DNA from 4 places in the Faecalibacterium sp. An77 genome. Region 4 is predicted to be linked to each of the others. Evidence: predicted binding sites of a transcription regulator. Region 4 holds the regulator's gene; each other region holds the start of a gene.
What was found. Region 4 encodes HrcA, which represses chaperone genes, less so after heat shock. Its sites were predicted from a motif close to TGTTAGCACTCNNNNNNNNNGAGTGCTAACA; they were not measured.

Region 1 (8,664 bases), on a different contig from region 4:
GGGCCTCATAGGCCCGGCGGCGGACGTAGGTCAGGGGCCGCAGGATGCTCTTGCGCCCCAGGCCGTCGATGACGTTTTCCACCGCCAGGTCGCAGGCCACATGCCACAGAGCCGGGTCCCGGCTGCCCTGCAGCCAGAGATGTCGGAATACGCAGTGGAATATTGTATGAAGATATAACCGTTTGAGGTATTTTGGGTTTTCCCGGTAGAGCCGCAGCAGGGCGCTGGGCTGATAGAACAGGCTCTGGCCGTCGGTGGCCAGGACGCCGCACCGCTCGTCGGGAACGGGGGTCAGGGCCCCCAGGGCCTGATCCAGAAAGCGGAAGTCCAGGTACAGCTCGCTGCGCAGCACAGCCAGCACCTCGCCGCCCATCCGGGCCTGCCATTCCTCATGGGTTTCGGGCCGGGCCGACTGAAAAGGCGCGTTGAAATCCACCGGTGCTTTGCGGGCCATACAGATCACCTCCCGGAATATTTATCTCAAAAATCATCAAATGTATAGCGTCGTTTGGGCCGGGCGGGCCGGGCGCGGTACTCCGCATCGGCCAGCAGGGCGGCAGACTGGGCGTCTCCGGCCTGCTGGGCAGCCGCCGAGGCAGCGGCCAGAGCCGGACCGTCCAGGACGTTCAAGGCCAGCAATGCCCCCAGCGCCTCCCGGTCCTGGGCCCGGATGAGGGCCGCGGCCACCGCCGCCCCCTGCTGGGCCAGGAAGGCCCGGTAACGCCCGGCGGCCTCCTCCCCCAGCTGCCAGGGATACCGCAGCCGGTCCAGGCAGAGGAGGGCCATATAGGTGGGATCATCCCCGCCGTGGCCCTGGGCAAAGATGGCGTCGTACTCCTCGCAGCGCAGACGCCCGTCCCGGAAACACTGGCGGTAGTGATACCCCTGGCCCGAGAAGGTGTGGAGCAGAATGTGGGCGGGGGTCTCCTCGATGTCCTCCCAGTACTCCGGGTAGCGGAACACCGCCGCGGTGTCCCCTTCGGGCCCGTCCGGCAGGAAAGCCGCCCGCAGGTTGCTGGAAATATTGTTGACGATGGCAAACAGGCCGGTAACGGCGTCAGGCTGGGCGCAGACCCGGACCTCGGTCAGGGCAAAGCAGTTGAGGAAGACATCGCTGCCCACCGCCAGAGGCCCGTCCCCCACCGTCATCCGGCGAAGGGCCCGGCAGTTGTAGAAGGCGCAGCTGCCCACCTCCCGCAGGGAGGCCGGAAGGGTGATTTCCTCCAGGAAGTTCCCCGCCACCGGGTGCAGGTCCTCCGACTCGGAGGCAGGGCCGGCGTACACCGGCCGGCCTTCGCCGTCCCACCCGCAGCGGAACAGCTGTCCCGGCATCCGGTCCCGGACGGTTCCCGCAAAGCAGTAGCCTCCCAGCCGGGCCAGGGGCAGAAGCTGCCCCTCGGGGCCGGGCAGAACCTCGGGCAGGGTGAGGATGGGTTCCTCCCCATAGGCCCGGGCCAGGGCTGCTGTGCCGTCGGGCTGCACCATATAATCAAAGGTATACCGCATGGATGCCTCCCTTCAAAACAAAGCGCTCCCGCGGCGTGTTGCCGCCGGGAAGCGCTTTTTCCTGTGAATCAGCCCGCAGCCTGGGCCAGACAGTCATCCATACCGGCGAGAACCGCCTCGCTGGTGTAGGTGCTGCCGGACACCACGTCCACGTTGGCAGAGGAGCCGGCCTCGGTCAGGGCAGTGGCCAGCTGGGCAGCGGCCACGCCGCCCAGAGCGGGGGTCTCGCCCGAGGCATCCACCTGGACATCCGACACCATCCCGCTGGAGATGGTGACGGTGACGGTCACCTCACTGAGGTAGCCCTGCTGCACCGAGGTGTACACCCCATCCAGCAGCAAGACGTTGTTGGGGTTTTCGCCGCCGGGCAGCGGGTCCGTGTTGTGGATATAGAACACCAGGCTGAGCGCCATCAGAACGGTGACGACAGCCATCAGCAGAGCATTGCGCAAAAACCGTTTCGGCATTGTGGCAAGGCCCTCCTTTCCTCATGGTTTGAATTGGATCACTGGGGGCATTCCACCGGCTTGGCGGGCTTGAAGCTGTCCCGCAGGGTGACCACCCGGTTAAAGACACCGGGGTGCTTGGAATCGGGGGTGAAGAAGCCGTTGCGGACAAACTGGAACTTGTCCCCCGGCTTGGCGTCGGCCAGAGCCATCTCCAGCTTGCAGCCGGAGCAAACGGTGACGCTGTCCTGGTTCAGGAAATCCCGGTAGCTGGTGCCCTCGGGGAGATTGTTCATGTTCTCGCGGGTGAACAGCTTGTCGTACAGGCGGATCTCGGCCTCGATGCAGTGGGCGGCGCTGACCCAGTGGATGGTGCCCTTGACCTTGCGGCCGTCAGCGGGGTTGCCGCAGCCGGTCTCCAGGTCGGCGGTGCAGTGGATGGCGGTGACGTTGCCCTCGGCATCCTTGTCCACGCCGGTGCAGCGGACGATATAGGCGCCCATCAGACGGACTTCGCTGCCGATGGTCAGGCGCTTGAACTTGGGAGGCGGCACCTCTGCGAAGTCCTCCGACTCGATCCAGACCTCACGGCTGAAGGTCACCTCACGGGTGGAGCTGTCGTTGGCCTCCCGGTTGGGGTTGTTGGCCAGGGCAAAGGTCTCGGTCTTGTCCTCGGGGTAGTTGTCCACGATCAGCTTGACCGGGTGCAACACCGCCACGCGGCGCTGTGCGTTCAGGTCCAGCTCGCTGCGGACGCAGGCCTCCAGCTGGCGCATGTCGATCAGGTTGTCGCACTTGGCAATGCCGGCCTCCCGCACAAAGGTGAAGATGGAGGAGGGGGTATAGCCGCGGCGGCGCAGGCCGCAGAGGGTGGGCATCCGGGGATCGTCCCAGCCGTCCACAATGCCCAGCTCCACCAGCTCACGCAGGTAGCGCTTGCTCATGACGGTGTTGGTCATGTTCAGGCGGGCGAACTCCCGCTGTTTGGGGAACTCGGTGCCGAAGATGTTGGTGATGACCCACTCGTACAGGGGGCGGTGGTTCTCAAACTCCAGGCTGCACATGCTGTGGGTGATCCCCTCGATGGCGTCCTGAATGGGGTGGGCAAAGTCGTACATGGGGTAGATGCACCACTTGTCCCCCTGACGGTGATGGCTCTCGTACTTGATGCGGTAGATGGCCGGGTCACGCATATTCATGTTGGGGCTGGCCAGGTCGATCTTGGCCCGCAGGGTCTTTTCGCCCTCCTTGAACTCACCGGCCCGCATCCGGCGGAACAGGTCCAGGTTCTCCTCGGGGGTGCGGTCACGCCAGGGCGAGGGACGGCTGGGCTTGCCGGCGTCGGTGCCGCGGTACTCCCGCATCTCGTCCCGGGTCAGGTCGTCCACGTAGGCTTTGCCCTCCAGGATCAGCTTCTCGGCGTAGGCGTAGCACTGCTCAAAGTAGTCGCTGCCGTAGAAGATGCCGCCGTTGGGATCGGCGCCCAGCCAGTGCAGGTCCTCCAGGATGCTGTTGACGTACTCCACGTCCTCACGGGCGGGGTTGGTGTCGTCCAGGCGCAGGTTGAATTTGCCGCCGTAGGCCTTGGCGATGGACCAGTTGATATAGATCGCCTTGGCGCTGCCGATGTGCAGGTAGCCGTTGGGCTCCGGCGGGAACCGGGTGTGGACCTCGCTGACCTTGCCTTCGGCCAGGTCGGCGTCGATGATATCGGTCAAAAAGTTTTTGTCTGCCATAATACAGTTCTCCCTCATACTGCTCGCTGCTCGGATATCGTCCCTCCGGCGCAGGCTGCGCCGCGGGACGTCTGCGGGAAAATAGGCCGGCGGGAAAAGGTTCCCCGGCTGTCTGCCGCGGGGTGCGGGCTGTTTTTCCACCCGGCCGCCGCGGCCCGTGGAATACCGGCCTTCCAGCCCAAAAAACCACAGAGAAAGCTGCCCGTGCATGCTTTTGGTGCACGCCAGGCCGCTTTCCCGCTGAGTGTGTTGCAGACACACCCTTATAATGGTATATCATACAACATTTTCAGCTTTCCTGCAAGAAGGACGGACCCAGTTTTCTCTTTTGATTCACCGCCCGGTTTTTTTCTGCCGGTAATTCGTGCAGAATGCTTGACATCCGCCATGAAGTATCGTATAGTTCTGCATGGTGTGAAATTTTCTGTGCTTTGGAAAGCACTGTGCAACGAGGAAACAAAATTATGATGGATCTAGTCAAAGACGCTTTTAAAAAGGAAAAACTGCTTGCAAACTTCCGCTTTTTTGTTCTGCTGAACCTGGGCCTCATCCTGACGGCCCTGGGCATTGTCTGGTTCAAGACCCCCAACCACTTCGCCTTCGGCGGCACATCGGGCCTGTCGGTGCTGCTGTCGGCTTTGTTCCCCCAGTTCAACGTGGGCTTTTTCATGTGGGTGCTGAACCTGATCCTGGTGGTTCTGGGCTTTGTGTTCCTGGGCATCAGCTGCATGGGCTGGACGGTGTTCTCCTCCTTTGCCCTGTCCTTTTACGTTTCTTTGTGCGAGGCCATCTGGCCCATGCCCCATCCCTTCACCGACGACAAGCTGCTGGAGCTGATCTTCGCCGTGCTGCTGCCCGCCATCGGCGCCGCCATTGTCTTTAACATCGGCGCCTCCACCGGCGGTACCGATATTGTTGCCCTGATCCTTACCAAGCATTCATCTTTGAACATCGGCACCGCCCTGATGGTCAGCGACGTGCTGATTATCATTGGCGCAGCCGCCATCTTCGGCGTGTCCACCGGCCTGTACTGTATCCTGGGCCTGATCGGCAAGTCCTTTGTGGTGGACGGCGTCATTGAAAACATCAACCAGCGCAAGGTGTGCACGGTGGTCACCTCCAACCCCGAGGACATCATCGACTTCATTCTGGACGACCTGCACCGCTCGGCCACCGTGGAGGACGCCCAGGGCGCCTACACCGGCAAGGACCTGACCGTCATCATCACCGTCCTGACCCGCCGCGAGGCCGCCCGCCTGCGCAACTTCCTGCGGACCAATGACAACCACGCGTTCATCACCATCGTCAACTCCAGCGAGATCATCGGCAAGGGTTTCCGCGCCCTCAACTGACCCGCCTTCGCCGGCTGCCCAAAGCCGGCAAAGTCATACTTATTCGCAAAAAAAGCCGTCCAAAAGGGCGGCTTTTTTGCAGTTTTCACCAGAATTCACACCCAACCGGGCAGCAACTCCACCGTTCTGGCGGTAGTCAAACCGGGGGCAGATATGATACAATAAGGCCGTAAGAAAGATCGCGGCCCCGGCGGCCGCTTGGAAGAAGAAGGAGTGTTTTTCGATGACTGAATACAAGCCTTTCAAAGAGGGCAAGGTCCGCGAGATTTACGACGTGGGCGACGCCCTGGTGATGGTTGCGACCGACCGCATTTCCGCCTTTGACGTGATCCTGAAGAACAAGATCACCAAGAAGGGCACCGTCCTGACCCAGATGAGCAAATTCTGGTTCGACTACACCAAGGACCTGCTGCCCAACCACATGATCTCGGTCAACACCGCCGATATGCCCGAGTTCTTCCGTCAGCCCCAGTTCGAGGGCAACAGCATGCTCTGCCGCAAGCTGACCATGCTGCCCATCGAGTGCATCGTCCGCGGCTACATCACCGGCAGCGGCTGGACCAGCTACCAGAAGACCGGCAAGGTCTGCGGCATCACCCTGCCCGAGGGCCTGAAGGAGTCGGACAAGCTGCCCGAGCCCATCTACACCCCCAGCACCAAGGCCGACCTGGGCGACCACGACGAGAACATCTCCTACGAGCAGAGCATCACCGTGCTGGAGAAGCACTTCCCCGGCAAGGGCGAGGAGTACGCCGCCAAGCTGCGTGATTACACCATCGCCCTGTACAAGAAGTGCGCCGACTACGCACTGAGCCGCGGCATCATCATTGCCGACACCAAGTTTGAGTTCGGCCTGGACGAGGCCGGCAACGTGGTGCTGGGCGACGAGATGCTCACCCCCGATTCTTCCCGCTTCTGGCCCCTGGAGGGCTATGAGCCGGGCCACGGCCAGCCCTCTTTCGACAAGCAGTTTGTCCGCGACTGGCTGAAGGCCAATCCCGACAGCGACTACCTGCTGCCCCAGGACGTCATCGACAAGACCATCGACAAGTACCTGGAGGCCTACGAGCTGCTGACCGGCACCAAGCTGTAAGTCTTTAAAAAATGCTCCTCCCCCGCCTGTCCGGCCCCGCGCCGCAGGCGGGTTTTTCTATGCCCGGACGCAGAGGCGCGCCCCCATTCACAGACAACAAAAGCCCCCGGAGGGCTGGATGCCTTCCGGGGGCGGATTGGTTCTTTGGTGGAGCCCTGCGGGCCTTACTCAATGTCGATCAGGTTGCTGTTGGGCTTGGGCAGCTGCTTCTTGACCTCAGGACGGGGCAGGGTGATCTTCAGGACACCGTCCTCAAACTTGGCGTGGATGTCCTCCTTCTTGATCTCCTCGCCCACATAGAAGCTGCGGGTGCAGGTGCCCGAGAGGGTCTCGCGGCGGACGTAACGGCCATTCTGGCCTTCGTTGCCGGTGGTGTGGCTGCGGACGGCCTGGATGGTCAGATAACCGTCCTGCAGCTGCATCTTGACGTTCTCCTTCTTGCAGCCGGGCAGGTCCACATCCATCTCATAGCCGTTCTCGACTTCCTTCACGTCGGTTTTCATCATGTTGGATGCCCGCTTGCCGAAGGTGTTGCGGGTATCGCGGTTCAGCTCCCGCTCCATATCGCTGAAGAACGGATCAAACCAGTCATCGAACAAATTCTCATGAAAAACAGCAGGCAGTAACATAAGTCAAACCTCCTATCACAGCCCTCAGGGGCTGGTATATCATCTGAAATTCTCAGGGCGGGAAGGCCTCTGCCGGGGTTCTTTGGTTTCCCCCGGGGCCCTTCCTCCTGACCACGGCCTTAGTATAGCACGCATTTTTAGCACTGTCAAGCATAGAGTGCTAAAATTAATTCTTTCTTCATAATCCTGTCACATTTTCCGGCAGAGTGCACGCTTTTTCTTTTCTGTACGCTCTTTTTCGCCCAACATCCGCACTCTGTCCAGCGCTTGTGCATTCCTTCCGCTTGCATCTCCGGATACAAAAACGCCCCCGAGAGGCTTTTCGGTCTCTCGGGGGCATTTTGATGCGTTTTCGGAACGCGCCGCCTGGTTACTCAATCTCGATCAGATTCTGCTGGGCGGCGGGCAGCTGCTGCTGGACCTGGGGATGGGGCAGGGAGAATTTCAACACGCCATCCTCAAATTTTGCGTGGATGTCCTCTTTCTTCACATCCTCGCCCACATAGAAGCTGCGGGCGCAGGTGCCGGAGAAGCTCTCCCGGCGGACATAGCGGCCATTCTGGTCGGTCTGGTCGTTGCTGTGGCTGCGGACGGCCTGGATGGTCAGATAGCCGTTTTCCAGCTCCATCTTGACGTCCTCTTTCTTGCAGCCGGGCAGATCCACGGCCACCTCATAGGCGCTGCCGGTGTCCCGGACGTCGGTCTTCATCATGTTCGCGCCGCGCTTGCCAAAAACCTGGTGGGATTCGCGGTTCAGTTCGCGATCCATATCATCGAAGAACGGATCAAACCAATCATCGAAAAGATTCTCATGAAAAACAGCAGGCAGAAGCATAAGTCAAACCTCCAATCAAACAGCCCCGAAACGGGCTGAGCTTTGCTCCCGGCGGAATGGGAACCGGAGGTTGTTTGGATCTCTGGTGCCCTTCCTCCTGAGCACAGCTATACTATAACACGGACTTTTAGCACTGTCAAGCATTGGCTGCTAAAATTCACTTTGTGGACACAGTTTGTTCACATCTCATGCAATCTCTCGCCGTTTTATGCGCTATTCCGTGTTTTGGCTCACTCTGCCCGGGCCGCACCTCACATACTTAGAAAAACGCGTCGTAGCTGTCGTACTCCTCCGCCTGGGCTTTCATCTCCTCGATGACCGCCCCGGCCTGTTCCAGCTGGCTGGGCCCTGCCCCCGACTCGCTGACCAGGGCCCGCACCGCCGCCGCCAGATCCCCGCCGAACAGGGTGTCCAGCCGCTCCCGCATACAATAGACCCCATAGGCCCGCCGGGTGATGGTGGGGGTATAGATATTATAGTTGGCGTTCCGGGTGACCTTCACCCAGCCCTTGGCCTCCAGCCGGCTGAGAAAGGTCAGCAGGGTCCCGTCGGCCCAGCCCTTCTCTTTCAGCTTCCGGCCAATGTCCCGCCGGGAGGCGGGAGCCGCCTCCCAGAGGGCCAAAAGGACCTGTTCCTCCGCCGCTGAAAGCGGTTTGCAGTGCTCCGGTATGCCGTACAACCCAAAATCCCCCTTTTTCTTATCTTTACATTTGTAGTAGTTTTACTCAGTATAGCAGACCTGAGCCCGGGTGACAAGGGGTGTTTTTGGGCCTGGAATGGGCATTTTAGGCCATTCTACTACATTTGTATTTGTTTTTGTCCTTGTATGACACACATTTGTGTGTTCTGCGCTTTCACTGCTTATCTGCACCGGTCTTTTTTGTGCAAAAGAGCTCTTGTTTTTGCCGTCCCAAAACCTTTATACTTTGTACCATCAAACACGCCAACACAGAGCAATCTGAATCATACAGACGGAGGGAATTCATCATGGCAAGAGTTTACAATTTCAGCGCCGGGCCCAGCATGCTGCCTGAGGCAGTCCTGAAAAAGGCACAGGCCGAAATGCT
Region 2 (4,615 bases), 110 kb from region 4:
CTCCATCCGGCGGCGCAGGTCGTTCAGCTGCAGGTCCACAATCTTGCGGGCCTCCTCTTTGGTGAGGCTCTTGTAGTAGACGATCTCGTCCAGACGGTTGAGGAACTCGGGACGGAACTTGCTGCGCAGCAGGGCGTCGATCTGCTGGCGGGCCTCGGCGCTCAGCTCGTTGGAGCCGGAGGCGCGGCTCTGCTCCAGGTCGTTCAGGATGATGTCGCTGCCCAGGTTGGAAGTCAGGATGATGATGGTGTTCTTGAAGTCCACCGTCCGGCCCTGGCTGTCGGTGATGCGGCCATCGTCCAGCACCTGCAGCAGGATGTTGAAGACGTCGGGGTGGGCCTTTTCCACCTCGTCGAACAGCACCACGCTGTAGGGCTTGCGGCGGACGGCCTCGGTCAGCTGGCCGCCCTCCTCATAGCCCACGTATCCCGGAGGCGCGCCGATCAGGCGGCTGACGCTGAATTTCTCCATATATTCGGTCATGTCGATCCGAACCAGGTTCTTTTCGTCGTCGAACAGGCTCTCGGCCAGGGCCTTAGCCAGCTCGGTCTTGCCCACGCCGGTGGGGCCCAGGAACAGGAAGCTGCCGATGGGCCGGTTGGGGTTGGCGATGCCGGCACGGCTGCGCAGGATGGCTTCGCTCACCTTGGTGACGGCCTCGTCCTGGCCGATGACCCGCTTATGCAGCACATCGTCCAGATGGAGCAGTTTCTCCCGCTCGCCCTCCACCAGTTTCTCCACCGGAATGCCGGTCCAGCGGGCCACGATCCGGGCGATCTCCTCGTCGGTGACCCGGTCCCGCAGGAGGCTGGCCTCCTTCTTCTCGGCGGCCAGTTTTTCCTCGGCAGCCAGCTCCTTCTGGAGCTCGGGCAGGCGGCCGTATTTCAGCTCGGCGGCCTTGTTCAGGTCGTACTCCCGCTGGGCTTTCTCGATGGCGGCGTTGGTCTGCTCGATCTGCTCCCGCAGGGTCTGGACCTTGCCGATGGCGTTCTTCTCATTTTCCCACTGGGCCTTCATCTGCTTGAACTTGTCCTGCAGCTCGGCCAGCTCCCGCTCGATGTCCTTCAGCCGGCTCTGGCTCAGGGCGTCGGTCTCCTTTTTCAGGCTGACCTGCTCGATCTGCAGCTGGGTGATCTTGTGGGCCATGTCGTCCATCTCGCTGGGCATGCTGTCCATCTCGGTCTTGATCATGGCGCAGGCTTCGTCCACCAGGTCGATGGCTTTGTCGGGCAGGAAACGGTCGGTGATGTACCGGTCGCTGAGGGTGGCGGCAGCAATCAGGGCGCTGTCGTTGATCTTGACGCCGTGGAACACTTCATACCGCTCTTTCAGGCCCCGCAGGATGGAGATGGTGTCCTCCACGGTGGGTTCGTCCACCTGCACCGGCTGGAACCGGCGCTCCAGGGCGGGGTCCTTCTCGATATACTGGCGGTACTCGTCCAGGGTGGTGGCGCCGATGCAGTGCAGCTCGCCGCGGGCCAGCATGGGCTTCAGCAGGTTGCCGGCGTCCATGGCGCCGTCGGTCTTGCCGGCGCCCACAATGGTGTGCAGCTCATCGATGAAGAGGATGATTTTGCCCTCGCTCTTCTTCACCTCGTTCAGCACGCTCTTGAGACGCTCCTCGAACTCGCCGCGGTACTTGGCGCCGGCCACCAGAGCGCCCATGTCCAGGCTGAAGATGGTCCGGTCTTTCAGGTTCTCGGGCACGTCGCCCCGGACAATCCGCTGGGCCAGGCCCTCGGCGATGGCGGTTTTGCCCACGCCGGGCTCACCGATCAGGCAGGGGTTGTTCTTGGTTTTACGGGACAGGATACGGATGACGTTGCGGATCTCCTGGTCCCGGCCAATGACGGGGTCCAGCTTCTGCTTGCGGGCCAGATCCACCAGATCCTGGCCGTACTTCTGCAGGGCGTTGTAAGTCTCCTCGGGGTTGTCGGTGGTGACGCGCTGGTTGCCGCGCACCGAGCTGAGCACCTTGAGGAAACTGTCCTTGGTGATGCCGAAGGCCCGGAACAGTTCGGCGGTGTTGCTGGTGGTCTCGCTCAGCAGGCCCAGCATCAGATGCTCGACGCTGATGAACTCGTCCTTCATGGCCTTGGCCTCCCGGGCGGCGGCGCTCAGGGCTTTGTCGGCGGCCTGGGAGATATAGATTTTGTCGGGGTCACGGCCCGAGCCGGACACCCGGGGCAGGGCCGACAGCTTTTCGGCCACGGCGGCGGTGAAGCTGCCGGTGTCCACGCTCATTTTCTGGAGCAGCTGGGGGATCAGCCCGTTTTCCTGGCTGGCAATGGCCAGCAGCAGGTGTTCGGGCTCCAGGGCGTTGTGCTGGTACTCCACAGCCAGCTGCTGGGCCGCCTGGATGGCCTCGATGGTTTTCTGGGTGTATTGATTGGTATTCATAAAAGCTTCCCTCCATTCACCGGTGCGCTCGGCGCACGCGGGGGTGCAGTGATGCCGTAAAGTGGATGATTCCGCCGGCGGTGCAGCGTGACTTTGTCACTCTTGCGACGCAGCTGCTAACACGGCGGCGGGAGAAAGAAACCCGACCCCGAAGGGGCGGATGTGCAAACGAATTGAATCATGGAGCGCACCTCCTGAACGGCTTTAGCACTCTATTCTTACGACTGCTAAGAGTATATCCCTTTCCCGCCTTTCTGTCAAGGGGAAAGGGCCGGAAAACCGGATGTTCACAAAAAGTTTACGCCTGCCGGGGAGATGGACAAACATTTGGCAATCTCTGCCCCTTTTGTTGTGGGAGCATCCAAAAAGCGGCTTGTGCCCTTGTAATGTGCGGGAAAAATGTGGTATAATTACACTGACCAGATAGGTATGTGCCGCCTGGCGGGATGCAGGGCGGCGTCTTGTCTATGGATAAACACTAAACGGAGGGACGTAAGCAATGGAAACGTATGGCATTGAGAAATACGGCATCATTGGCCCCAAGGCCGTGTACCGCAACCTGACCCCTGCACAGCTGACTGAGGCTGCACTGCGCCGCGGCGAGGGCAGCCTGAGCAAGACCGGCGCCCTGGTGGTGACCACCGGCAAGTACACCGGCCGCTCGCCCAACGACAAGTTCATTGTGGACACCGAGGGTGTGCACAATGACATCGCCTGGGGCAAGGTCAACCGCCCCATCAGCCGCGAGAAGTTCGACGCCATCAAGGGCAAAGTGGCTGCCTACCTGCAGGGCCGCGAGATCTTCATCTTCGACGGCTACGCCGGCGCAGACCCCAAGTACACCAAGAAGTTCCGCATCATCAATGAGCTGGCCAGCCAGAACCTGTTCATCCACCAGCTGCTGATCCGCCCCACCGCAGAGCAGCTGGCCGAGTACGGCGAGGCTGACTACACCATGCTGGTGGCCCCCGGCTTCAAGTGCGATCCCGCTGTGGACGGCGTCAACAGCGAGGCCGCCATCATGATCGACTATGAGGCTCACCTCATCGTCATCGCCGGCAGCCAGTACAGCGGCGAGATCAAGAAGAGCGTCTTCTCCACCATGAACTACGTCATGACCAAGGAGAACGTCCTGCCCATGCACTGCTCGGCCAACATGGACCCCGAGACCCACGAGACCGCCGTCTTCTTCGGCCTGTCCGGCACCGGCAAGACCACCCTGTCTGCTGACCCCGCCCGCAAGCTGATCGGCGACGACGAGCACGGCTGGAGCCCCGACGGCATCTTCAACTTTGAGGGCGGCTGCTACGCCAAGTGCATCAACCTGAAAGAGGAGAACGAGCCCGACATCTTCCGCGCCATCAAGTTTGGTTCTCTGGTGGAGAACGTGGTCATGGACCCCGAGACCCGCGAGCTGAACTTTGACGATGACAGCCTGACCGAGAACACCCGCGTGGGCTACCCCGTGGACTACATCTCCAACGCGCAGATCCCCGGCGAGGGCGGCATCCCCAAGGTGGTCATCTTCCTGACCGCTGACGCCTTCGGTGTTCTGCCTCCGATCAGCCGCCTGAGCAAGGAAGCCGCCATGTACCACTTCGTCACCGGCTTCACTTCCAAGCTGGCCGGCACCGAGCGCGGCATCACCGAGCCCCAGCCCACCTTCTCCACCCTGTTCGGCGAGCCCTTCATGCCCATGGATCCCCAGGTCTACGCCAAGATGCTGGGCGACAAGCTGGATGCTTACGGCACCAAGGTCTACCTGGTCAACACCGGCTGGGCAGGCGGCAGCGCAGCTGCTGGCGCCAAGCGCATGAAGCTGAGCTACACCCGCGCCATGGTCTCCGCTGCTCTGAACGGCGACTTTGACAACGTGGAGTTCAAGCATCACGACGTCTTCAACGTGGACTATCCCACCAGCTGCCCCGGCGTGCCCGCCGAGATGCTGGATGCCCGCGGCATGTGGGCTGACAAGGCTGCTTACGACGAGCAGGCCAACAAGCTGGCCAAGATGTTCGAGGACAACTTCTCCAAGAAGTATCCCCACATGGCTGCTGAGATTGCCAACGCTGGCCCCAAGGCAAAGTAAGGGATTTTTCCATCCAATCTGAATCATAAAAAGCCCGCCGTCCTGGTTTTCGGGACTGAACCGCCCCATATTGTGCGGACAGTACAAAAAAGAGGCCTGCAAGGGGTAGAACAAGCGAATTAAAGA
Region 3 (8,664 bases), on a different contig from region 4:
TTTGAATTTTAGTATAAATATTTACTAAAGTCAATAGTAAAGATGTTTATTAACCTATACTTTGTCCATCCAAGGGAAACGGAGGATGGAGATGGAGTATATCAAGCGGATGCGGGACCTGCGGGAGGACCGCGATAAAACCCAGCGGGAGATTGCCCAGGTGCTGGGCACTTCCCAGACCATGTATGCCCGCTATGAGCGGGGCGCCAATGAATTGCCCATCCGGCACCTGGTGACCCTGTGCCGGTACTATGGAGTGAGCGCGGATTATCTTTTGGGCCTGAAAGACGACCTGACGTGAAAAAAGCCGATGCCGCCCCAGGTGGGTGCAGTGAACCCGGGCCCGGGAGCGGTCAACCCGGTTTTGCTGCCCGGAAAAGCCCATGTTTGCCCGGTTTGGGCCTCTGCGCCAAAAACAGCTGATTTTTTTCCGCCCGACCGGTCTATACTGGAGTTGTTGACGAAGCGGCGAACAACGCCGGGATGGGAGCAGGCCATGGGATTCTTGGAACATTTCAGTGCAGGATGGGGCAAAGGTTTTTCGCGCCAGGCGGAACAGGTGCTGGAGAGCACCGTCCAGCTGGCGGGGAATTTCGGGTGCAGCCGGGCGGATACGGGGCACTTGCTGCTGGCGATATTGCAGCAGGACCGGGGCCCGGCCAGCCGGTTTCTGGCCGGCAAGAATATTCGGGAACAGGAGGTCCGCCGCCAGGTGGCGGATGGACGTCAGGGCGCGCCGCGGCGTCTGCGGCGTCAGGACGTGGCCCCGGAACTGCGCCGGGCCATGGATTACGCCCTCATCGACGCCCAGAACGCCCGCCAGCCCAAGGCCGAGCCGGAGCATCTGCTCTGCGCCATCCTGGAGGATGGAGGCTGTACGGCGGGGGTGATGCTGGCGTCCATGGGCGTGCAGCTCAGCGAGGCGGTGCGGGAATGCCGCCAGCTGTCGGGTCAGCTGACCCTGCCCATTCAGCCCCGGGCGTCGGCCAGCGTGCCCAGAGGCAGCCGGGCCAGCGATAAATATTGCCGGGACCTGACCCGCCGGGCCGCCGAAGGCGACCTGGACCCGGTGTTCTGCCGGGACAAGGAGCTGGACCGGATGATCGAGATTCTCTGCCGCCGCCAGAAGAATAACCCCTGCCTGGTGGGGGAGCCGGGAGTGGGCAAAACCGCCCTGGCCGAGGGCCTGGCCCAGCGGATCGCGGCGGGGGACGTGCCCCGGGCCCTCCAGGGCCGGCGTCTGCTGGCCCTGGATATGGCCAGTCTGGTGGCGGGCACCAAATACCGGGGCGACTTTGAGGAACGGCTCAAGGGCCTGTTGGAAGAACTGGTGCGGGACGGCGGGGTGATCCTGTTTGTGGACGAGTTCCATACCATCGTGGGGGCGGGCGCGGCCGAAGGCGCCATCGACGCCGCCAATATTCTGAAACCGGTGCTGGCCCGCGGGGAACTGCAAATGATCGGCGCCACCACCAATCAGGAGTTCCGCACCCATATCCAGAAGGACCCCGCCCTGGAACGCCGGTTTGGGCGGGTCCAGATCGAGGAACCTACCCCGGCCCAGGCCCGGGATATCCTGGCGGGGCTGGCGCCGCGGTATGAGCGGTATCATGGGGTGTTGATTTCGCCGGATGCCCTGGACGACGCGGTGGAACTGTCGGTGCGGTACCTGCCCGGCCGCAGCCTGCCCGACAAGGCCATCGACCTGATGGACGAGGCCTGCGCGGCGGCCCGCATCCGGGCCGAGCGGGAGGGCCGTACCGCCCCCGCCCTCACCCGGGAGGACATGGCCCAGGTGGTGGCCCGGTCCAGCGGCGTCCCCGCCGAGCGGGTAGGGGAGGTCGAACGGGAACGTCTGGCCCTGCTGGAATTCCGTCTGGGGCAGGAAGTGGTGGGCCAGGACAAGGCGGTGGCGGCGGTGGCGGCCGCCATCCGGCGCAGCCGCACCGGACTGGGGGAGCCGGGCCGGCCCATCGGGGCGCTGCTGTTTTTGGGGCCCACGGGTGTGGGCAAGACCGCCCTGTCGAAAGCCCTGGCCCGCAGCTGGTTCGGCAGCGAAAAGGCCCTTCTGAAATTCGATATGTCCGAGTACCAGGAATCCCACACGGTGGCCCGGCTGCTGGGTGCGCCTCCGGGCTACCTGGGCCACGACGAGGGCGGCCAGCTCACCGAGGCGGTGCGCCGCCGGCCCTACAGCGTGGTGCTGTTCGACGAGATCGAAAAGGCCCACCCGGACATTCAGAATATTCTCTTGCAGATTCTGGAGGACGGCTGCCTCACCGACTCCATGGGCCGCAAGGCGGATTTCACCAATACCATTATCTTGCTGACCTCCAACCTGGGGGCCCGGTTCCTGGCGGGGCAGTCTGCGCCCCTGGGCTTTGCCGCCGGCCAGGAGGCCGCCTTTGAAAAGCAGTCGGCCGCCGCCATCGCCGAGGCCAAGGGCTTTTTCCGGCCCGAGCTGGTGGGACGCCTGGACGAAATGATTGTGTTCCGGCCCCTGGGCGCCGAGAGCCTGTGCCGCATTGCCGACCGCCTGCTGGGCCAGCTGGAACAGCGGGCCGCCCGCAGCGGCTATACCCTGACCCATACCGCGGGGGTGTGCCAGGCCCTGGCGTCCAAAGCGGCCAGTCCCTACGGGGCCCGGGAACTCCGACGCCAGGTGGACCGTGCGGTGGAACAGGCCCTGGCCGACCGGATCGCTTCCGGCTCGGCCCGGCCCGGCGCCCACTATACCGCCGACTGTTCCGCCGACGGCAGCGTGATGCTCATTGCCGACGACACCGCCACTGTATAAAAGGTTACAGGTTCACTGTCCGGGTGGCGATGGCCTCCCGGAATGCGGCGTCGTGCTCCACAAACAGGAGGGTGAGACTGGTTTCTCCCAGCAGCCGCTCCAGCTGCAGGCGGGTGTACAAGTCGATGAAGTTCATCGGCTCGTCCCAGAGGTACAGATGGGCCCGCTGGCACAGACTCCGGGCCAGCAGCACCTTTTTCTTCTGCCCGCTGGAAAAGCCAGCCATGTCCTTTTCAAACTGGACCCGGGAAAAATCCATCTTCCGCAGAATGGCTTTGAACAGGCTTTCGTCCAGGCCCTCGGCCCGGGCGTAGTCCCGCAGATTGCCGGCCAGACCGGCGGCGTTCTGGGGCACCTGTGAAATCACCAGTCCCGGGGCGGTGGCGACCGTGCCGGTGTGGGGGACGTTTTCCCCCGCCAGCAGCCGCAGCAGGCTGGTTTTGCCGCTGCCGTTGCCGCCGCACAGGGCCACACGGCTGCCCTGGGTCACCTCAAAGCTCACCGGCCCGCAGACCCTCCGCCCGTCGTAACAGACCGTCACGTCGGAAAAGGCCGCCAGGGTGGGGGCAAAGTGGACCAGCGGGGCCAGGCGGAGGGGCTCGGCGGTCTCCTGATTTTTCAGCAGGGCCGCCTTTTCCTCCATGGCCTTGTGCTGGCGGGCCTCCACCGTTTTGGCCCGCTTCATCATCTTGGCGGCCTTGTGGCCCACATACCCTTTGTCTGCCGCCCCGATCTTGCTGGCCTCCACCCGGCCGGCCCACAGGGCGGTGCGCCGGGCCGAGGCTTCCAGACGGCGGATGTCCTTTTTCAGTTTTTCGTTTTGGGCCAGTTCCCGGGCCTGCTGCTGGTCAAAGCCGGCCTGCCAGGCGGAATAATTCCCGCTCTGCAGCTGGATGCCGGCCCGGTTCAGGGCCAGAATGTGGTCCACGCACCCGTCCAGAAACCGCCGGTCGTGGGATACCAGGATGAAGCCCTGTTTCCGCCCCAGATAAGCCGACACTTTGGCCCGGGCGGCGGCGTCCAGATGGTTGGTGGGCTCGTCGATGAGCAGAAACCGCCCCTCCCGCAGAAACAGGGCGGCCAGCAGGGCCTTGGTCTGTTCCCCGTTGGAGAGGGTGGAGAAAGACTGGTCCAGCGCCCCGGGATGCACCCCCAGCAGGGACAGTTCCCGTTCCAGCTGCCAGCCGGCGGCGTCGGGACACAGCGGGGCCAGGACCTCGGCGGCGGGCCGTTCCGGCGCCGGGACCGGGAAGGGGAAATAGTCGAACCCCACCGGGGAGACGATGCGGCCGCTGTATTCGTACTGGCCCGTCAGCAGCCGGAGAAAGGTGGTTTTGCCCCGTCCGTTGCGGCCCACGAAACCCAGCTTCCAGCTGGTGTCCAGGGTGAGGCTGACGTCGGTGAAAATGGGGTCAAAGCTGGACGGATAGGAGAAGGACAGATGTTCGATGGAAATTTGTGCCATGGGGCAGACCTCCTTTGAGCAAGCAAAAAGGCCGCAGGAAACACCTCCCGCGGCCGGACATGGCAGACACTGCCCCTATGCAAAGCACAAAGGGGGGAGGGATGGGTACACTTTTCCTGCAGGCAGGCGCGGCATGGCCCAATCCGGCCCAGCCGCGCGGTTTCAATCCTCAGCAGGCAAAGTGACGCATCCTTCCACCCCTTTCCGTTGTTTTCGGGGATAGGATAGCACGGCAGGGCGGCTTTGTCAAGGGCAAAAACCGGATTTACAAACCCCGCCCAAAACGGTATACTGGTGCCATCACCCTCCCGCCCGGCGGGAGGCCATGGGAGGCATCGATGCGCTATTTGTTTTTGCTCAACCCAGCGGCGGGACGTCAGGACCGCACCGCCCTGCTGGACCGTGCGGCCCGGGCGGCGCTGGACCGGGCGGGGGTTCCGGCGTCCGGCTGGGAGATCCGCCGCACCGAATACAAGGGCCACGCCCGGCTCCTGGCGGCCCAGGCTGCCCGGTTCGGGGAGCCGGTCCGGATTTTTGCCGCCGGCGGGGACGGCACCTTTAATGAGGCCCTCACCGGGGCCAGCCCCTACCCCAATGCGGCGGTGGGCTGCATCCCGGCGGGCAGCGGCAATGACTTTCTCCGCACCTTCGGGGTGAAGGAGGAGTTTCTGGACCTGGACGCCCAGCTGGCGGGCGGGGAGGTACCCATCGACCTGATGGACACCAGCCTGGGGCTGTCGGCGGCGGTGTGTGCCGCCGGCCTGGACGCCCAGGTGGCCCTGGGGGCCGCCGATTACCGCAGAAATCCCCTGTTTCACGGCGAGGCGGCCTATCTGCTGTCGGCGGTCAAGCAGATTTGCGGGCCGCTGGGCCGGCGGATGCGGTTTGAGGCCGACGGCCAGACTTTGGAGGACGACGTGCTGCTGTGCGCCGTATGCAATACCAAGGATTACGGCGGCGGCTTCCGGGCTGCGCCCAACGCCTGCCCCGACGACGGATGGCTGGAACTGGTGGCGGTGCGGAAGGTGAGCCGGCTGAAAATCCTCAGCCTGCTCAGCCGGTACAAAAAGGGCCTGCACTTTGCCGGCCAGGAGGTGGCCCCCGACCTGGCGCCCTACCTGATTTTCCGGCGCGTGCAGCGGCTCACCATCACCCTGGCCGACGGCCGGGGCCCCGTCATCGCAACGGCGGACGGGGAGTGCGCGCCGGTGGACAAGCTGGAGATTTCGGTGCGGCCGGGGGCGGGCCGGATTGTGCTGCCCCGGGGCCCCTATGAGCGGTTCACCGCCGCCCGCACCGCCGCGGCACGGTAAAAACAGACGGCTCTGCGCTGATTTGGAACGGCGCAGGGCCGTTTTGGCATTTTGTCATAAAAACTTAACAAAAAAATGGGCAAAAGCCCTTGATTTTTCCCCTCAAGATGAGTACAATACTCTTAGCACTCAGGGAAACAGAGTGCTAAGCGGGAAGCGGTTCCCCGAACCCTTCCCCCCAAAGATGTTATCAATGAGTTTTTAAATAGGAGGGCAAGACTTATGAAGATTATTCCTCTTGCAGACCGTGTTGTCATCAAGACCGTGGAGGCCGAGGAGACCACCAAGAGCGGCATCATCCTGACCGGCAGCGCCAAGGAGAAGCCCCAGGTGGCCCAGGTGATCGCGGTGGGCCCCGGCGGCACCGTGGACGGCAAGGAAGTCGTCATGACCGTGAAGGTGGGCGACAAGGTCCTCACCAGCAAGTACTCGGGCACCGAGGTCAAGGTGGACGGCGAGGAGTGCACCATCGTGCGCCAGAGCGACATTCTGGCCATTGTGGAGGAGTAAGTCATCCCTTTCACTGCAAAATAAGACCATTTCGCGGCGCAGCCGCTTTTGATTGAAAAGGAGAGATACCTTATGGCAAAGCAGATTAAGCAGGGCGAGGACGCCCGCAAGGCACTGTGTGCCGGCATTGATACCCTGGCCAATACCGTCAAGATCACCCTGGGCCCCAAGGGCCGCAACGTGGTGCTGGATAAAAAGTACGGCGCCCCGGTCATCACCAACGACGGCGTGACCATCGCCAAGGAGATCGAGCTGAAGGACGCCTTTGAGAACATGGGCGCCCAGCTGGTGAAGGAAGTCGCCACCAAGACCAACGACGCCGCCGGCGACGGCACCACCACCGCCACCGTCCTGGCCCAGGCCATGGTGAATGAGGGCATGAAGAACGTGGCCGCCGGCGCCAATCCCATGGATATCCGCCGCGGCATGAGCAAGGCCGTGGCCGCCGCTGTGGAGGCCATCAAGGCCCACAGCCAGAAGGTGAACGGCGCCAATGACATCGCCCGCGTCGGCACCATTTCTGCCGGCGACCCCGAGATCGGCAAGCTGATTGCCGAGGCCATGGAGAAGGTCACCGCCGATGGCGTCATCACCATCGAGGAGAACAAGGCCACCGCCGAGACCTACAGCGAGATCGTCGAGGGCATGCAGTTTGACCGCGGCTACCTGAGCCCCTATATGGTCACCGACACCGACAAGATGGAGGCCGTGCTGGACGACGCCGTCGTCCTGATCACCGACCGCAAGATCAGCGTCATTCAGGACCTGCTGCCCCTGCTGGAGCAGATCGTCCAGAACGGCATGAAGCTGCTGATCATTGCCGAGGACATCGAGGGCGAGGCTCTGTCCACCCTGATCGTCAACCGCCTGCGCGGCACCTTCACCGTGGTGGCCGTCAAGGCCCCCGGCTTCGGCGATCGCCGCAAGGAGATGCTGCAGGATATCGCCACCCTGACCGGCGGCACCGTGATTTCCGCCGACCTGGGCTATGAGCTGAAGGATGCCACCCTGCAGATGCTGGGCCGTGCACGTCAGGTCAAGGTCAGCAAGGAGAACACCACCATCGTGGGCGGCTACGGCGACAAGGACGCCATCCAGGCCCGCGTCAGCCAGATCCGCAGCCAGATCGAGACCGCGACCAGCGATTTCGACCGCGAGAAGCTGCAGGAGCGCCTGGCCAAGCTGGCCGGCGGCGTGGCTGTCATCAAGGTTGGCGCTGCCACCGAGGTGGAGATGAAGGACAAGAAGCTGCGCATTGAGGACGCCCTGAACGCCACCAAGGCAGCTGTGGAGGAAGGCGTGGTCGCCGGCGGCGGCACCGCTCCCATCAACGCCATCCCTGCCGTCAAGGCTCTGTGCGACACCCTGGAGGGTGACGAGAAGACCGGCGGCCGCATCATCCTGAAGGCTCTGGAGGCACCTCTGCGCCAGATCGCCCTGAACGCCGGCCTGGAGGGCAGCGTCATCATCGACAAGATTGTCTCTGCCGGCAAGCCCAACTATGGCTTCGACGCTCAGAACGAGGTCTTTGTGGAGGACATGATTGCCGCAGGCATCGTCGATCCCACCAAGGTGACCCGTTCGGCTCTGGAGAACGCCGCATCGGTGGCTGAGATGGTTCTGACCACCGAGAGCCTGGTGGCCGATCTGCCGGAACCCCCGGCTCCCGCTGCTCCCGCCGGCGGTGACATGGGCGGGATGTATTAAGTTACTTTTTCGAGAAAAAGTAACCAAAAAGCTTTCAATGTGTACCATGAAGTTTGCGGGTCTCCAAAAGCTCCGCGGGGCCGTTACGCCCCGGCTCGCTCGTTACGTTTGCGCCTGTGGCGCGGTACGATGCAAAGCCCATTTTGACCTGATTCTCTCATCCGGTACGCGCTGAAAAACCTATAAAAATGCAGCAACCCTCGTCCATCTCTGGGCGGGGGTTGTTTTTATGTGATTGGAGACCTGGGGAAGCCACTATTGATAATAAGTCCGCGGCACTGATAGGTGATAAGGAGCAGCCAGAAATTTAGAGCCCCTGTCGGGGGCAGCCGAGCCGACCGCGTTCAGTGAACGAAACAGGGAGGCGAGGCTGGCGCAGCGCTCCAATTTTCACAAGGGCGCACCGCCGCCCGCTGGGAAAATTGGCTAAGCGCAAGAGGACAGGCCCGCAGGGCTGGGGGTTCCGCTATTGGGTGGTTGGGTGGGTTTAGATCAAAGAAGGGTATCACCTTGCAATTTCAAAGTCTGCGCCCTACAGCACCAAAAGGCACACCGAACCACCAGCCCGCTGAGGCGGGCATGTGGTCTCAATCGGAGCGGCGGGCAAAAGCCGTTAAGAAAAACACCCGTGCCGCCGTTTGAGGCCTTGAAAGTTTCTACGGGCCAGGCATGACAGTGTTTTTTAGGCTTTTGAACGCCGCGACCACTTCTTTTGGGTCCAGGGTTCAGACCCTGGTCGTTAGGGAGGGTAGGGAGTCCAGAGGGCCTAGGGAGGGGGAGTCGAAACCCCCTCCCTGGCCCTCTGGCCCCAGCGGAGCGAATAAAAGTTAAAAGAAATAGATAGTATAAAGGTGAACCGGCCTGCTTTGGAT
Region 4 (8,664 bases):
CACTCCCCCCGCAGAAGGGCCTCGGCGGCGGGGCCTCCCGCCGGGTAGAGATAATCCGCGGCGATGCACCGGGCCGCAAACCCGGTGCCCAGCCCTTCCTCGCCGATCAGCAGCAGGCTGTGGCTCAGACGCCGGTTCTCCAGCATCCGGCCCACTTCCTGTTTCAGGGCCTCATTGCCCGCAAGACGCTCCAGCATCCGTTCCACAGCCTCCTTGTTGTGTTCCGTTTTGGTTGACTTCCTGTGAAAAGCTTACCGCCGGTTCATTCTCCGCCACTGCTCCCGGCGATACCAGGCCCGGATATTGGACCACACCACCGGCGCAAAGAACAGCGCAAAGCCCGCCATGGACAGCAGATAGTTGAGCTTGCCCATCCAGCCCACCGACAAAAAGCTGAGCACCCAGATGGCTCCCGCAAAAATGCCCAGGTACTTTACCTTCAAAGGAATAAAGAAGAACAGCAGCACCTGCATGTCGGGGTAGAGGATGGCAAAGGCCAGCAGCAGCGACAGCTCCAGACAGTAGGTGTCGGCGCTGCCGGTGACCAGGCAGGCCAGGATCGCCCCCAGCATCCCCGCCAATATATACAGATTGAACCGGAAGTCCCCCCAGGCCGCTTCCAGCGCCGACCCCACAAACCACAAAAAGTAGGCCGCAATCACAAAGTTCAAAATGCTGCCCGAGGAGAAGGGCACAAACAAAAAGGTCACCAGCCGCCAGATCTCCCCCGCAAACAGGGCCGACCGGTTCAGCATCAGATAATAGGTGATATAGCGGTTCACAAACAATTCCACCGCATAGACGACAATCTGACCGCCCACCAGGAACGCAATCAGGTTCGGAATGCAGTAGCGGCCAAATTTCCGCTCAAGCTTGGTCAACCAGTTCATAGTACGCCTCCCATTGACCTGTAGGATATGCGGCCCTGCGTCCTTTTGGACCCGGGGCCACGGTTGGCTTTTATTGTATCATGTTTGGGCGGGCCATTCAACCGGGCGGGGAGTTTTTCACTCTTTCCACCGGGTTTTCCACCGTTTTTACTGGCAGCGGGAGGAATTTTCCGCCTCTTTTCCACTCTTTCAACGGAGTTTTCAACAACTCCACTTTCCATCCGTTTATACATGAGGTAAACCACAGCCCCCTTTTTCACCCCTTTGCGCCCATCATTCACCCTTCTTTTGCTGAAATTTTGTAAGTTTGACCGTCAAATTCTATTTCATTCAAAATCCGCCAAATCCTATCTTCTTCCCAGGTTTTCCGATTCGGAATAGGAAAAATCACACTTTTCAACATGGGCCCCTGAACAGGAATCTTTGGGAGGCCGTGGAAAACTTTTCCCTTTTTTAACACAGACTTTTTATTTCCTAGTTAAATTATAGGATTGACACCATCTGCCTTTTCAGGTATAATTCCCTTGCGAGGTTGAAAGGCCCGTCCAGCGGGCCATACTCCCTCCAAGCAAACCAAATTCAACACGAGCCTTCTGCACCCAGAAGGCGCAGCTTCAACGAGGTGTCATTCCATGCTGGAACTCGAGCATATATCTTTTGATGTCCCGGGCGAAACAGGTCAAAAAGAGATCATCCGGGATATCTCTCTCACCATTCCCGACGGGGCATTTGTGGCCATCACCGGCCCCAACGGCGGCGGCAAGTCCACCCTGGCCAAGCTGATCGCCGGCATCGAGCAGCCCACGTCCGGCCGCATCCTCTTTGACGGAGAGGACATCACCCATATGAGCATCACCGACCGCGCCGCCCGGGGCATCAGCTATGCCTTCCAGCAGCCGGTCCGGTTTAAGGGCATCCAGGTGCTGGACCTGCTGCGGATTGCCGCAGGCAAGGACCGGCCCCTGAGCATTGGCGACGCCTGCGCCTACCTGTCCGAGGTGGGCCTGTGCGCCAAGGATTATGTCAACCGCGAGGTCAACGCCAGCCTGTCGGGCGGCGAGCTGAAGCGGATCGAGATCGCCACCGTCCTGGCCCGGGGCCAGAAGCTGTCGGTGTTTGACGAGCCGGAGGCCGGCATCGATCTGTGGAGCTTCCAGAACCTGATCCAGGTCTTTGAGCGGATGCAGCAGAAGAATACCGACGGCTCCATCGTGGTCATCTCGCACCAGGAACGCATCCTGAACATCGCCGATGAAATCGTGGTGCTGGCGGCCGGCAAGGTCACCCAGCACGGCCCCCGGGCAGAGATTCTGCCCGGCCTGCTGGGCACCACCTCCGCCGTCACCGCCTGCAGCGCACTGGAACAGGGAGGCAGAGACGCATAATGCTGGACAACATTCAGAAGCAGATTCTGGCCGAGGTGGCCGATCTGCACACCATACCCGAAGGCGCCTACAACATCCGCGCCAACGGCCAGGCCGTGGCCCGCAACTGCACGGCCAACATCGACATCACCCCCAAGGACGACGGCACCGGCATTGACATTCACATCAAGCCGGGCACCAAGCACGAGAGCGTCCACATTCCGGTGGTGCTCAGCGAGAGCGGCCTGAAGGAGACGGTCTACAACGACTTTTTCATCGGGGACGACTGCGACGTGCTGATCGTGGCGGGCTGCGGCATTGACAACTGCGGCAACCAGGATTCGGAGCACGACGGCATCCACCGGTTCTTTGTGGGCAAGAACGCCCACATCCGCTATGTGGAGAAGCACTACGGCCAGGGCGACGGCCTGGGCATGCGGATTCTCAACCCTGTCACCGAGGTGCATCTGGACGAGGGCGGCTCCATGGAGATGGAGATGGTCCAGATCAAGGGCGTGGACTCCACCAACCGCAAGACGGTGGCCGATCTGGCCGCCGGCGCCCGTCTGGTGGTCCGTGAGCGCCTGATGACCCACGGCCGCCAGGTGGCGGTCAGCGGCTACGAGGTGACCCTGAACGGCGCTGGTTCCAGCGCCGATGTGGTGTCCCGTTCGGTGGCCCGGGACCGCTCCTATCAGAAGTTCGACGCCCTCATCACCGGCAACGCACCCTGCTCGGGCCATTCCGAGTGCGACGCCATCATCATGGACCACGCCCGGGTCCTGGCCGTGCCCCAGCTGGACGCCAACGACCTGGACGCTGCCCTGATCCACGAGGCCGCCATCGGCAAGATCGCCGGCGACCAGATCACCAAGCTGCTGACCCTCGGCCTCACCGAGGAGGAAGCCGAGGAGCAGATCATCCAGGGCTTCCTGAAGTAAGGTCCGGGCCGGAAACTTTCTCTGCGGGGACCGCCGCCCCAAAAACGGCGATGCTGGGCCTTTCCTTCGCTTCTGTCCAACTTTTGACATAAAAATATAGAATTTTCAGTAAAAATGTAGTATACTGAATCTATCGCCGGCGGGCACGGCATCCGTTTGGCCCCCGGCAAGGCAGGAGAGGGAATCGACTTACGCAACCCCAAGTTTGACAGAGAAGGTGGAGGATTCATGTTTCGTGGAGCAAATCGGTTTGAGCTGGATCAGATTATGGAGGTTTACGCCCGGGCCCAGGCGTTCATGGCCGAGAACGGGAACCCGACCCAGTGGGGGGATCATTACCCCTCGCGTGAACTGATCGAGGAGGACATCTTGTCCAACCGGTTGTTCGTCTGTGTCATCAACGGAGAGCTGGAAGCAGTCTTTGCCTTTGTTCTGGGCGAAGACCCTACTTATAAAGTGATCGAGGACGGAGAGTGGCTCAGCAACGGGCCCTACGGCACCCTGCACCGGCTGGCATCCGCCGGCCACCGCAGCGGCATCGCCCGTCTGGTCATCGACTGGTGTCTGGAGCACTGCGAGAGCCTTCGGGCCGACACCCACGCCGACAACAAGATCATGCAGCACGTGCTGGAGACCAACGGGTTCTCCCGCTGCGGCATCATCCATGTGGCGGACGGGTCGCCCCGCATTGCCTACCAGAAACTGGGCATCCGCCAGTCCCTGCGGGAGTGAGCGGGTCAAACCAAAGGATTTGTACACGGGGGACGGCGGGCTGCCGTCCCCTTTTTGGTGAAAAGAGGGGGAATCCTTATGAAGATCACACAGGTACGTCTGGGCCGGCTGTCGGTACCCCTGCGGGTGCCCTTCAAGACCGCGCTGCGGACGGTGAACAGCGTCGAGGACATTGTGGTGGAGCTCCACACCGACACCGGAGCCATCGGCTACGGCGAAGCGCCCCCCACCGGCCCCATCACCGGCGACACCGCCGGGGGAATCATGGGCGCCATCCGGGAGCTGATCGCCCCGGTGATCCTGAACCAGGAAGTGGACGATTTCGAGGCCCTGACCGCCCGGGTCCAGAAGGCCGGCGTCCACAACACCAGTGCCAAAGCGGCGGTGGACATGGCCCTGTGGGACCTGTACGGCCAGCTGCATCACATTCCGGTGCACAAGCTGCTGGGGGGCGCGCGCCGCACCCTGGTGACCGACATCACCATCAGCGTCAACCCGCCTGAGGAGATGGCCCGGGACGCCCTGGACGCGGTAGCCCGGGGCTACGACTGTCTGAAAGTAAAAGTCGGGGCCGACCCGGCCCTGGACACCGCCCGGCTGGCAGCCGTCCGGAAGGCGGTAGGGGACGACGTCTGCATCCGCATTGACGCCAACCAGGCCTGGACGCCGCGGCAGGCGGTGCGCATCCTGAACGAGATGCAGGACAAGGGCCTGGCCCTGGAGCTGGTGGAGCAGCCGGTGCCGGCAGCCGACCTGGAAGGTCTGGCCTACGTCACCCGGAACAGCTGGGTGCCGGTGATGGCGGACGAGAGCGTATTCTCCCCGGCAGACGCCATGAAGATTTTCCAGAACCGCGCAGCAGACTACATCAACATCAAGCTGATGAAATGCGGCGGCATCACCAACGCCCTGCGGATTGCTGCAGCGGCGGAAGTCTACGGAGTCGAGTGCATGATCGGCTGCATGCTGGAGGCGAAAATCGCCGTCAACGCCGCCGTAGAGCTGGCCTGTGCCCGGAGCATCATCACCCGGGTGGATCTGGACGGCCCGGTCCTGTGCAGCGTAGATCCCATTCAGGGCGGCGCACGTTTCGACGAACGCCTCATCACCGTCTCGGACGATCCCGGCCTCGGCATCCACGGCATCGACCCCTCCTACTTTTTCGAGAAAAAGTAGGCAAAAAGCTTTTCAATGTGTACCATACACTTTCCGGGTCTCCGACAGTTCCGCGGGGCCGTTTCGCCCCGGCTCGCTCGTTACGTTCGGGCTGTGCCCGGGTGCGATGCAACGCTTTATCAAGCCTGGGTTCCATAATTTATTCTATGAATTGATTGGCCTGAACAGGGGAGACCGTACGCGCACACCATCCCATTCCCCGGTCAGGTCTTTCGCCTGCACAAGCCTGCTATAAAAACAAAATCCTCGCCTCCTTTGGGGCGGGGATTTTTATTATACCTTATATAGTCCGCAGCCCGCATCCCCAGCAGAGGAAACGTAGTCCGTTCTGTGCCTCATGTACCCTTTCATCATCATGCGAGGCGACAGCAGTTTTTGCTGTCGCCCCTTATGGGTCAGCCAGCAAAGGCAGACGGGCCTGTCAACGGCGGCGCGTATGCGCCGTTCATCTTGACCGTTGACTGGCCCGTCGGGCTTTGCTATTCCTTTTCATCCCCCTTTGTCACCGGGAATCCCGCTCCCTCTTTTTCAGGAGGACATAGCTTCCCGCGGCCAGCCCCAAAGACACCACCCCAAAAAGGAAATCGTGAAAGATCCCGCTGGGATAGGGGGCAACCCACCCTTGCCGGAAAACAAGGATGGAAAGGGCTCCCGTAATCATCGAAACCGGCATAAAGGCAATGCCCATCAGGTTGAGCCAATGCACATAAAACGGCGCTTTTGCCGCCGACAGCAGCCTCCCTATAAAATAGCCGGCCAGCCCGACCACCTGAATCATCATGGAGCCCCAGACGGTTTCCATGGTCTGTAGTTCATACCATCCGCCAAAGGCGCACAGCAATCCAATGACAATCAGCGCGGTGGATGCAATATAGAGGATTCTGCTTGCCAGCTCTCTGGTTTTTTCGTCTTTGTCGTTGGCCGCCGGTTGGATGCCTTTCAGAAGATAGTCGGTCGTCACTTCAAAAAAGTCGCTCATGGTGATGATTTTTTCCAAATCGGGCGTGCTTTGTCCGCTCTCCCATTTGGAAACCGCCTGCCTGGAAACGCCGACGTGTTCCGCCAGCTCTTCCTGGGATATCCCTTTTGCTTTCCTTAAGGATTGGATTCTGTCCGCCAGGTTCATGGCCGTCTCTCCTTTCTTTTTCTGGAATCATTTTAGCAGAATATGCGGTTGCATCGCCACCACGCCGGCGTGGCAATGTGTCAACCGGCCGTTACGCGGCCTTTCACAGGCAAAAAAGCGCAAAATACAAGCCCCGATCGGTCGTTTTCCATCCGATTTCATTGTACCACCGCGAAAGCGGCGTTTCCACCTGCCCGCGCCTTTTCTTTTCCGGAACAGAGCCGGAGAGGAGACGCGGCCCCTCCCGGGCAGCGGGTCCTCTTTCATCCGCCGGACATCCTGCCTGTGTTTGCCCCAGCCTGTATAATTCCCACCCAATGACAAATACTATCCAGCAGAACCCAACCAACAGGAAAGCGAGGAAAAGATCATGAAAGCAACCGGCATTGTGCGCCGTATTGATGAGCTGGGCCGCGTGGTCATCCCCAAGGAGATCCGCCGCACTCAGCGCATCCGCCGCGGCGATCCTCTGGAAATCTTCACCACCGGCGACGGCGAGGTCATCTTTAAAAAGTATTCGCCCATCGGCGAGCTCCACAGCACCGCCAGCCAGTACACCGACGTGCTGAACAAGAGTTTCGCCCTGACCGCTTTTGTCTCGGACCGGGACCACATCATCGCCGTCAGCGGCGCCGGCAAGCGGGAAATCGCCGACCGCAGCATCAGCCAGCCTCTGGAAAAGCTGATGGAAAGCCGCAAGCCCTACCTCAGCGAGGGCGTGCCCGAACAGGCCGTCCTCCCCTGTGAGGGCTCGGACCGGGCCATCCTCTGCGCCTGGCCCATTGTGGCCGCCGGCGATGTCACCGGTTCGGTGGGCCTTCTCACCGACGACCGCACCGAAAAACCCGACGCCGCCCACCAGAAGGCCGTCTCGGTGGCTGCCGCCTTCCTTGCCAAGCAGATGGAGGAGTGAGCTGCGCGCCCATCCTCCCCAGGCTGTGTGCCCGTCCGCCGGGTGCACAGCCTTTTTTGCTGGAGTTTATGACAGAATTGAAAACTTTTTTCCCACCCCCTTGACACCGCCGCGGATTTGCATATAATAAACTTAGCACTCAGAACAAAAGAGTGCTAAACAAACCAGCAAAAGCAAGGAGGCAGGACAGCATGGCAATGGATGAGCGCAAGCAGCGTGTGCTGCAGGCCATCGTATCCCTCTACAGCGTAGAAGGCGAGCCAGTCGGCAGCAGCGTCCTTGCCAACTACTTCGATATGGCGGTGTCCAGCGCGACACTGCGCAACGAGATGGCGGCCCTGACGCGGCTGGGACTGCTGGAGCAGCCCCACACCAGCGCAGGCCGGGTACCCAGTGCCAAGGGCTACCGGTACTATCTGGACCATCTGCTGGACGACACCCAGCCCCTGGATCGGGTCACCCGCTCCAGAGTGGACAGCGTCTTTGCCAGCCTGGACCACGAACCCGACCGGCTGGCCCAGGGCGCCGTCAAGGCCCTGGCCCAGATGAGCGGCTACACCGCCGCCATCAGCACCCCCTGCGCCGAGGATTTGTGCGTAGCACACTTCGAGGTGGTGCAGGTGGGCCGCAGCGCTGCGGCGGTGCTGGCGGTCACTTCCGCCGGCTATGTCCGAACCCGGGTGGCCCGGGTCCGGGACGGCCTCACCCGTGAGAAGGCCGCCGAGCTGGCCGCTCTGCTGAATCACAATCTGACCTTTGTGGCGGCGGTGGACCTGTCCCGCCGGGCGCTGGCGGAACTTTGCAGCCAGATCAGCCCGTCTCTGGTGCCGGTCATCAGCGCCGCGGCGGCCATCCTGCAGGAATCCGCCACCCCCCGGGTTTACCTGGGCGGCGAGCCCTTCCTGCTCAACTGGCCCCAGCTGGAGGGCAAGGTCCAGACGGTCCTGTCCCTCCTGAACGACGAGGCCGCGGCGGCCCGCATCATTGCGGCCCCCGCCGAGAGCACCAGCGTCCTGCTGGGCGAGGACATGGAGCCCCGCATCCCGGGTCTGTCGGTGGTCAGCTGCCGGTATCTGGTGGGCGGCGGCCTGTACGGCTCGGTGGCCCTCATCGGCCCCACCCGGATGCCCTTTAGTAAAGTCATCCCGCTGCTGGAAGCCTTTGCCGACGAACTGGGCGAAGGCATGGCCGGCAAACGAAAAGATACACCCCAGGCCGCCGTACCCCGGGCAGGCCGTAAAGCATAAGGAGGCGCGCAGATGAGCGAAGAAACCAAGAAGGCCCCCGAGGCTGAGACTTCTGCATCCCAGCAGACCGATCAGCAGCCGGTGGGCGAGGAGGCAGCGGCCCAGGAAGCCGCCGCTCCCGGCGCAGAGGATACCGCCCCTGCGGCCGAAACCGACAGCTCCAAAGAGGAGCCCAAAAAGAAAGACGGCTGGTTCGGCAAAAAGAACCGGGACACCGAGGCCCTGAAGGCCAAGCTGGACGCCGCCGAGAAGGCAGCCGCCCAGGCCAAGGATCA

Region 1: B5G28_RS04325 (Hsp20/alpha crystallin family protein) is a predicted target of HrcA. The motif match lies at 6,898-6,928, and genes of this name have one in related genera.
Region 2: clpB (ATP-dependent chaperone ClpB) is a predicted target of HrcA. The motif match lies at 2,603-2,633, and genes of this name have one in related genera.
Region 3: B5G28_RS12645 (co-chaperone GroES) is a predicted target of HrcA. The motif match lies at 5,696-5,726, and genes of this name have one in related genera.

What each region holds. Positions count from the first base shown of each region.
Region 1 covers NZ_NFHK01000007.1:46,146-54,809, reverse strand. The annotation lists gene B5G28_RS04355 (VWA-like domain-containing protein) at 1-454, opposite strand, end outside; gene B5G28_RS04350 (leucine-rich repeat protein) at 481-1,506, opposite strand; gene B5G28_RS04345 (FMN-binding protein) at 1,575-1,973, opposite strand; gene B5G28_RS04340 (glutamine--tRNA ligase/YqeY domain fusion protein) at 2,012-3,688, opposite strand; gene B5G28_RS04335 (YitT family protein) at 4,153-5,040, shown strand; gene B5G28_RS04330 (phosphoribosylaminoimidazolesuccinocarboxamide synthase) at 5,264-6,133, shown strand; gene B5G28_RS04325 (Hsp20/alpha crystallin family protein) at 6,298-6,762, opposite strand; gene B5G28_RS04320 (Hsp20/alpha crystallin family protein) at 7,133-7,597, opposite strand; gene B5G28_RS04315 (BlaI/MecI/CopY family transcriptional regulator) at 7,857-8,276, opposite strand; gene serC (3-phosphoserine/phosphohydroxythreonine transaminase) at 8,585-8,664, shown strand, end outside.
Region 2 covers NZ_NFHK01000003.1:49-4,663, reverse strand. The annotation lists gene clpB (ATP-dependent chaperone ClpB) at 1-2,400, opposite strand, end outside; gene pckA (phosphoenolpyruvate carboxykinase (ATP)) at 2,900-4,489, shown strand.
Region 3 covers NZ_NFHK01000056.1:338-9,001, forward strand. The annotation lists gene B5G28_RS12625 (helix-turn-helix transcriptional regulator) at 92-301, shown strand; gene B5G28_RS12630 (ATP-dependent Clp protease ATP-binding subunit) at 497-2,797, shown strand; gene abc-f (ribosomal protection-like ABC-F family protein) at 2,802-4,262, opposite strand; gene B5G28_RS12640 (diacylglycerol kinase family protein) at 4,601-5,575, shown strand; gene B5G28_RS12645 (co-chaperone GroES) at 5,798-6,085, shown strand; gene groL (chaperonin GroEL) at 6,158-7,792, shown strand.
Region 4 covers NZ_NFHK01000003.1:103,217-111,880, forward strand. The annotation lists gene B5G28_RS02360 (hypothetical protein) at 1-197, opposite strand, end outside; gene B5G28_RS02365 (rhomboid family intramembrane serine protease) at 252-890, opposite strand; gene B5G28_RS02370 (ATP-binding cassette domain-containing protein) at 1,523-2,275, shown strand; gene B5G28_RS02375 (SufD family Fe-S cluster assembly protein) at 2,275-3,195, shown strand; gene B5G28_RS02380 (GNAT family protein) at 3,424-3,927, shown strand; gene B5G28_RS02385 (dipeptide epimerase) at 4,006-5,103, shown strand; gene B5G28_RS02390 (helix-turn-helix transcriptional regulator) at 5,606-6,229, opposite strand; gene B5G28_RS02395 (stage V sporulation T C-terminal domain-containing protein) at 6,600-7,142, shown strand; gene hrcA (heat-inducible transcriptional repressor HrcA) at 7,334-8,389, shown strand; gene B5G28_RS02405 (nucleotide exchange factor GrpE) at 8,402-8,664, shown strand, end outside.